Regions from separate parts of the Clostridium cylindrosporum DSM 605 genome, predicted to be linked through region 2. Evidence: predicted binding sites of a transcription regulator. Region 2 holds the regulator's gene; the other holds the start of a gene.

Region 1 (4,449 bases), on a different contig from region 2:
GCCGATAAAAGGATGTATTGCACCACAGCTTTTTAATATAGAGGGAGAAAGTCTTATATTTTTTGAGAAGGTTAATCCAGAAGAAGGAAGGTTTTTTACTATTAATGATAATGGTTTTAAGCTTCTACATAATGTATATGAGTCCCATGGAATGATTGAAGGGGGAGAACTCTACTCTGTAAAGATAGGAGTAAATACAGAAATCAAAAGGATTTCAAAAAATCCTATACATATACAAATTAATGGAACATACTTTGATTTTAAAGTAGATGAAGATGATAATATTGTTTGTCTTGGCCATGATGGTGAAAATAGCATTATAAAAATATTTTCAAGTACAGGGGAAGAGATAAAAAATATCTCTTTAACATCACTATTTTTCGCAAGTTCAATCAAAGTAATTGGAGAATATATCTGGGCCGCTGGATTTACAGCTAATAATGAGTTTAAGTTGGTTAAAATTAACTACATAGGAGCTTTGTTAGAAGAGTTTATTATAGATTCTGATGCTGATGAAAGGCTTATATCTAAGATTCAAATTGATGAAGAAAGAATTTATTTAAACATAAATGGTGAAAACGATAGCATATATATTCTAAAAAGAACAGGTGAAAAGATAAGGGAACTATACCCAAAGCATCTTAATATGAAAGAGATAGTTGATTTTGTAGTAAAGAATGATGAAGTATATATTCTAAGTAATAAGTCTATACATATATTTGATATTAAGCAGATGGTTGAGTGTAGGGATAAGCTTGTAGCTGTTCCTATAGTGAAAGAAAATGTCAAGATTCCATATGCATACTTTATGATTATAGAAATTCTTAAGGAAAATTTTTTAATTAGTATTATTTCGTCAATAATTATATATACATTTATATATAGTTTAGGATATATAGATTTATCCTTGATCCAAAGTGTATTTTTCATTTGGACATTGTCTGGGGCATTTGCATTATCTATTGGAATTTTTAGGCTGAGAAGTAAGTCTACTCGTATTATGTATCTTCTGCATATACAGCAAAAAAATATATCAATAGGAATAGAGCGTAGCTTATTCCTATACACTATTGTGATGTCTATATTTTCTTTGCTATTTGTATATGATTTACGTATAATAAATGGTATACTGTACGCTATAATGCTTGTTTTGACACTTATGATAGATAAAGTATTTGAAGGAGATATGGACCATAAAAGAGAAGATATAGTTGTAGAACTTTTAAGTGGTGATAAAAAGCTTCATAGTAATCTAAGAAATCTAATTAACCACTCAGAAAAACAAGAAAAAATATTACTTAATATTAAAGTTGAAAAGGATTTTAACAAAAAATATCTTTCAAAATGGAATGATTCAAGATCTTTTATTTTAGGAAGAGATATAAATTATATTTTCTTAGATAAAACTTTTGTAGGTGTAATTGATCTTTCAAAAAGAGACATCAAGTACTCTAAGATTTCCATACTAGCAGACCTTATAACTTATATAGGAGAAAGAGGTACAGTAAAAGAAGTTAATGCTATGTGGGTAGACTGAGGTGAAAAAAATGGAAGATAATAAGGATAAGTACTATATTGTTAGTTCTAATGTATTACCTGAGGTTTTTATAAAGGTAATGGAAGTAAAGAAGATTCTAGGCGAAGGCACATGTGATAAGATAAACGATGCAGTAAAGATGGTTGGAATAAGCCGAAGTACATACTACAAGTACAAGGATAGTATTTTTGATCTTTATGATGAAAGGCGAGATAACATCATAACAGTAATGCTAATGCTTGAGCATGTTAAGGGTACATTGTCAAGAATTTTAGACCTTATTGCAAAGCATAATGCAAATGTCTTGACTATTAATCAGAACATACCTCAAAACAATATAGCAATGGTTTCCTTATCAATAGAAGTTTCTAATCTAGACGAAAGTATAGAGGAATTGTTTGATTCTATTCAAAGTCAGTTAGGAGTTAAAAGTCTAAGGGTTTTATCAAAGTTTTAATTTAAAAATTCAAGAAATTAATAAAAATATTGAGAAACTATTAGAAAAGTTAAAATATTTTTAGTTAATTGAGTAAATATGCTTTGAATAAGTAATTTTTGGTTAAAAATAGGCTTGAAAAAACCCCTAGTTTTATTTATATTATAAATATATTAGCACTCAACTTAATAGAGTGCTAATAATAAAAGTGAGAAGATAAATAAATTACATATAACTTTAAGGAGGGATTATTAATGACACTAAGACCATTAGGAGACAGAGTTGTTATTAAGAAAGTAGAAGCAGAAGAAACTACAAAGAGTGGAATTGTGCTACCAGGAGCAGCGAAGGAAAAGCCACAAATAGCTGAGGTTATAGCTGTTGGACCAGGAGGATTCCAAAATGGCGTAGAAGTTAAAATGGAACTTAAAGTAGGAGATAAGGTAATTTTCTCAAAATACTCAGGAAATGAAGTTAAGGTTGATGGAATTGAATATACAATACTAAAGCAAGAAGATGTTCTAGCAATAGTAGAATAATTTTTACTTAAAGAAAGGGGAGAATTTTTTTATGGCAAAACAATTAATTTTTGGTGAAGACGCAAGACGTTCAATGCAAAAAGGTGTTGATAAATTAGCTAATACAGTAAAGGTGACACTTGGACCTAAGGGAAGAAATGTTGTACTTGATAAGAAGTTTGGTTCACCACTTATAACAAATGATGGTGTAACAATCGCTAGAGAAATTGAACTAGAAGATCCATATGAAAACATGGGAGCTCAACTAGTTAAGGAAGTTTCAACTAAGACTAATGATGTAGCTGGAGACGGAACTACAACAGCTACACTACTTGCTCAAGCAATTATAAGAGAAGGTCTTAAGAACGTTACAGCAGGGGCTAATCCTATGCTAATCAGACAAGGTATTAAACTTGCTGTTGAAACTGCTGTTGATCAAATAAAGGAACTTTCAAAGCCAGTAAGTGGTAAGGAAGATATAGCTAGAGTTGCTGCTGTATCAGCTGCAGACGAAGAAATAGGAACTCTTATTTCAGACGCTATGGAAAAGGTAGGAAATGAAGGAGTTATAACTGTTGAAGAATCAAGATCAATGGGAACTGAACTTGAAGTAGTTGAAGGTATGCAATTTGACAGAGGATACCTAAGTGCATACATGGTAACTGATACAGATAAAATGGAAGCTGACATTGATGATGCATATATACTTATTACAGATAAGAAGATATCAAACATTCAAGAAATACTTCCAGTTCTTGAGCAAATTGTACAACAAGGAAAGAAGCTAGTTATAATTGCTGAAGACGTTGAAGGTGAAGCACTGGCTACTCTAGTTGTTAATAAGCTAAGAGGAACATTCACTTGTGTTGCTGTTAAGGCACCAGGATTTGGAGATAGAAGAAAAGAAATGCTTCAAGATATAGCTATCCTAACAGGTGGAGAAGTTATTTCAGAAGAACTTGGACGTGATCTTAAGGAAGCTGACCTTTCAATGCTTGGAAGAGCTGATAGCGTTAAGATTTCTAAGGAAAACACTACTATTGTAAATGGTAGAGGAGATAAGGAAGCTATTAAGAGCAGAGTTTCACAAATAAAGAGCCAAATCGAAGAAACTACATCAGAATTCGATAAGGAAAAACTACAAGAAAGACTTGCAAAGCTTTCAGGTGGAGTTGCTGTAGTTAAGGTTGGAGCAGCTAGTGAAACAGAACTTAAGGAAAGAAAGCTTAGAATAGAAGATGCTCTAGCAGCTACTAAGGCAGCTGTTGAAGAAGGTATAGTTCCAGGTGGTGGAACAGCTTATATCAACGCTTTATCAGCTATAGAAAAGATTGAAGCTGAGGGAGATATTAAGGTTGGTGTATCAATTATAAAGAGAGCACTAGAAGAGCCAGTAAGACAAATTGCTGAAAATGCAGGTGTTGATGGTGCAGTTATAGTTGAGAAAGTAAGAAATAGCGAAGCTGGAATCGGTTTCGATGCATACAAGGAAGAATATGTTGATATGGTGAAAGCAGGTATTGTTGATCCAACTAAGGTTACAAGATCAGCACTTCAAAATGCTGCATCAGTAGCATCAACATTCCTTACAACTGAAGCTGCTGTAGCAGATATTCCAGAAAAGAAGGATGCTGCTATGCCAGGAATGCCAGGTGGAATGCCAGATATGTACTAAAATAAACTTAATGAATAAAGAGTCCAAATTGGACTCTTTATTTTTATATATTCATATATATAAGTTTATTTATAGTTAAATTTTGATCTATTAAAATAGCATTAATTGCTTGTTTAACGCTTGGCTCTGGAAGAATAAATCGGAGGTTTTTAAGAAGTATAACAAATTGAAATTCCTTTTCTATACTAAGTTTAATAAGATTTGATGTATCAGAAGTAATAGTCTTTTCCTCTAAAACCTTTTCATGCAAATCTTCTCCAGTAGCGAGTTTAAATATTTCCTT
Region 2 (4,449 bases):
GCTAGGGGACGTGCTATAGCAGAAAAGCTTAAGGAAATCATTCCAAGACAAATGTTTGAAATTCCTATTCAGGCAGCTGTTGGAGCAAAAATTATAGCTAGAGAAACAGTTAGAGCAATGAGAAAAGACGTACTTGCAAAGTGCTATGGTGGAGATATTTCAAGAAAGAAGAAGCTTCTTGAAAAGCAAAAAGAAGGTAAAAAGAGAATGAAACAAATAGGTACAGTAGAAGTTCCTCAAGAAGCTTTCATGGCTGTGTTAAAGGTAGAGTGTTAATGAAATCACTTTATATTCACATACCTTTCTGTGCTAGAAAGTGTCTATATTGTGATTTTAACTCATATGAAAATAGAGAACTTGAAGATGAGTATATTAAGGCACTTTTAGAGGAAATTAGTACAGTATCAGAATATAAATTTAAAACAATATTTATTGGTGGGGGTACTCCCACCATTTTATCTATTCAGAATCTAGAACTTCTTTTAAAGTCACTTGAAAAGTTTTCCCCAGTAGAATTTTCAGTAGAATGTAATCCAGGAACTCTAACAAAAGATAATCTTAGTATTATGAAAAAGTATGGTGTAAATAGACTTTCCATTGGACTACAATCAACCAATGATAAAATACTAAAATCCCTTGGAAGAATTCATAATTTTAATGAATTTTTAGATGGATATAATATGGCAAGAGAAGTGGGATTTGATAATATAAATATAGACCTTATGTTTGCAGTACCAAATCAAAGATTTGAGGATTTTAAGGAAAGCTTAGAAATAGTAACTAACTTAAATCCTGAACATATATCAGCATATAGTCTTATAGTAGAAGAAGGAACCCCTTTTTATGCTATGCAAGAAAAGGGGAAACTTGAAGTAGTTGATGAGGATGTTGAAAGAGAAATGTATGATTATCTAATAGATTATTTGCAGTCAAAAGGTTATAAATGGTATGAAATATCAAATTTTGCAAAAGATAAATTTGAGTGCTCTCATAATAAATGTTATTGGAAATGTGAAGAATATATCGGTGTAGGTGCTGGTGCCCACTCATATATAGATAATAAAAGGTTTAGTAATGCATATTCTGTTAATAATTATATAAAGTATATAAATCTTGAAGAATCTCCAATAGAGAGTGAAGAAATTATAGATGAATCATCTGCTATAGAAGAATTTATGTTTTTAGGACTTAGACTTATTGATGGAATAAGTAAATTAGAGTTCGAGAAAAGATTTAAGAAGCCAATATATTCAATATATAGTGATCAAATAAATTCTCTTAAGGATAAAGGTCTTATTATAGAAGATGGTGATAAAATTATGCTATCGAGAAAAGGAGTTAATCTATCTAATAGCGTATTTGTAGAGTTTATTAATTAAATATAAAAATTTAAATATCACTATTATCCCTTGACAAAAAAGAATAATAGTGATATTTTAAAAATGTAATCGTTAGCACTCCTTGATAATGAGTGCTAATAAACGAGGTGATAATATGGAAATAGGTGATAGAAAAAAAGCCATATTAAGCGCAATTGTTAGGGACTATATACAAACAGGCGAGCCTGTAGGATCTAGAACTATAGCAAAAAAGTATGAAGTTGGATTTAGCTCTGCAACTATAAGAAATGAAATGGCTGATTTAGAAGAATTAGGACTTATTAAACAACCACATACTTCAGCAGGGAGAATACCCTCTGATAAAGGATATAGGTTCTATGTAGATAAGCTTATGGAAATTGGAAGCCCAACGAAGGAAGAAATAGAGCTTATTAAAAACTATATACACTTATCTACTATTAATGAAGTAGATAAGTTGATAAAAAGAACTGCAAAGCTTATATCTGAAGTTACAAACTACACAGCAGCAATTATTACTCCATCAGTGAGTAAAAGTGTAATAGTATCTTTGAAGCTAATACCAGTAAATGAAAGTGAAATAGTTGCGGTTGTTGTAACAGATATGGCACAGATTAAAAATGTTATGATAAAACTACCAAGACCAATATCACCTGATATGTTACTGAAAATTAGCAGTATGTTAAATGAAAAATTATGTGGATTAACAGTTGAGGACATTAATCTTTCGGTTATATCATCTATACAAGAGGAATTAAAAGGATATAATGAAATATTAAACTCAATAATACCACTATTATATGATAGTCTTAAAACAAACCAACAAAAACTATATCTTTCAGGAGCTTCTAATATATTTAGCCATGCTGAATATAACGATGTTGAAAAAGCTAAGGAATTTCTATCTTTAGTTGAAGATGGTGATATGTTAAGAAAAATTTTTATTGGAACAGAAAACCCTTTGGAAATATCAATAGGAGATGAAAACGATATAGATGAGGTCAAGAAGTATAGTATTGTTAAAGCTACTTATAGCATAAACCAAAAACCTGTAGGAAGTATAGGAGTAATAGGACCTACTAGAATGAATTATTCTAGAGTTATGGGTGTTCTGAAATGTTTTACAGATATACTAAATGATGTTTTAAAGACAACTTATGAGGATTAACACCTTAAAAATATATTTGAGAGGGTGACTTTTATGGAGGATAAAAACCTTAACGAAAATCTAGAAGATGTTGAAGAGCTTCTAGATACTGTAGATACTGAAGGTAAATGTGCTGATGAATCTACAGAAGAAAGTAGTGAAAATATCAAAGAAATGTTATCGAAAAAAGAAGCTGAGTGTGAAGAGTACTTAGATTTACTTAAAAGAACAAAGGCTGAATATGATAACTTCAGAAAAAGAACTCAAAAAGAAAAAGAAGGACTATTTGATGAAGGATTTAGAACTTCAATTGAGAAGATTATACCTGTTTTAGATAATCTAGAAAGAGCACTTGAGCATTCAGATGAAGAAGGTGCACTAAAAGAAGGACTTGAAATGATTCTAAAAATGTTCAAGGACATTTTAGAAAAAGAAGGTGTATCCCTAATTCCATCAAAGGGAGAGAAATTTGATCCTAACCTTCATAATGCTGTTATGCACATTGATGATGATGCATATGGAGATAATGAAGTTGTAGAAGTTCTTTTAGAGGGATATACATATAAAGATAAAGTAATTCGTCACAGTATGGTAAAGGTGGCAAACTAAATTAAAAATATTTAAGATTATTTAATTAATTTTTCTAAATTTAAGGAGGAAATCTTTTATGGGAAAAGTAATAGGAATAGATTTAGGAACAACTAATTCATGTGTAGCTGTTATGGAAGGTGGAGAACCAGTTGTAATAGCAAACTCAGAGGGAGCAAGAACTACTCCATCAGTTATTGGATTTAAGCCAGATGGAGAAAGAATAGTTGGGCAAGTTGCAAAAAGACAAGCAATAACTAATCCAGATAAAACAATAATATCAATAAAAAGACATATGGGAACTGACCACAAGGTAAATATAGATGGGAAAGATTATTCACCGCAAGAACTTTCAGCTATGATTCTTTCAAAGCTTAAGGCTGATGCAGAAAGCTATCTTGGTGAAACAGTTACAGATGCTGTAATTACAGTACCTGCATACTTTAATGATAGTGAAAGACAAGCAACTAAGGATGCTGGAAAAATTGCAGGACTTAATGTACAAAGAATTATCAATGAGCCAACAGCAGCATCACTTGCTTATGGACTTGATAAGGGAGAAGGAAATCATAAAATCCTTATATATGACCTAGGTGGAGGTACATTTGACGTATCAATACTAGAAATTGGTGATGGAGTATTTGAAGTATTAGCTACACACGGTGATACAAAGCTTGGTGGAGACGATTTTGATGATAGAATTATAAACTATCTTGCTGATACCTTTAAAAATGATACAGGACTAGACCTAAGACAAGATAATATGGCAATGCAAAGACTTAAGGAAGCTGCTGAAAAGGCTAAGATAGAGCTTTCATCACTTACTTCAACTGAAGTTAATCTACCATTCATTTCAGTTGATCAAACAGGACCAAAGCACCTTAATATTAATTTAACAAGAGCTAAGTTCGATGAAATAACAGCTGATCTTGTAAAGAGAACTTTAGTACCTATTGAAAAGTCACTAAAGGATGCAGGTCTTTCAATTAATGATGTAGAAAAGGTAGTTTTAGTTGGTGGATCAACAAGAATACCAGCAGTTCAAGACGCTGTAAAGAACTTTACAGGAAAAGAACCATCAAAGGGAGTTAATCCAGATGAATGTGTAGCTTTAGGTGCTGCAATTCAAGCAGGTGTATTAACAGGAGATGTTAAGGATGTTCTACTACTAGATGTTACACCTCTTTCACTTGGAATTGAAACTTTAGGAGGGGTTGCAACTGCACTTATTCCTAGAAATACTACTATTCCAACTAAGAAGAGCCAAGTATTCTCAACAGCTGCAGATGGTCAAACATCAGTTGAAATACATGTTGTTCAAGGTGAGAGACAAATGGCAAATGACAATAAGTCATT

The links. Region 2 encodes HrcA, which represses chaperone genes, less so after heat shock. Its sites were predicted from a motif close to TGTTAGCACTCNNNNNNNNNGAGTGCTAACA; they were not measured.
Region 1: a site for HrcA is predicted at 2,145-2,175, ahead of groES (co-chaperone GroES). Genes of this name have one in related genera too.

The regions. Positions count from the first base shown of each region.
Region 1 is NZ_LFVU01000001.1:38,427-42,875, reverse strand. Features, by position in the region: gene CLCY_RS00190 (hypothetical protein) at 1-1,537, shown strand, start outside; gene CLCY_RS00185 (ACT domain-containing protein) at 1,548-1,994, shown strand; gene groES (co-chaperone GroES) at 2,228-2,512, shown strand; gene groL (chaperonin GroEL) at 2,544-4,166, shown strand; gene CLCY_RS00170 (hypothetical protein) at 4,210-4,449, opposite strand, start outside.
Region 2 is NZ_LFVU01000027.1:375,587-380,035, forward strand. Features, by position in the region: gene lepA (translation elongation factor 4) at 1-276, shown strand, start outside; gene hemW (radical SAM family heme chaperone HemW) at 276-1,379, shown strand; gene hrcA (heat-inducible transcriptional repressor HrcA) at 1,495-2,526, shown strand; gene grpE (nucleotide exchange factor GrpE) at 2,560-3,114, shown strand; gene dnaK (molecular chaperone DnaK) at 3,173-4,449, shown strand, end outside.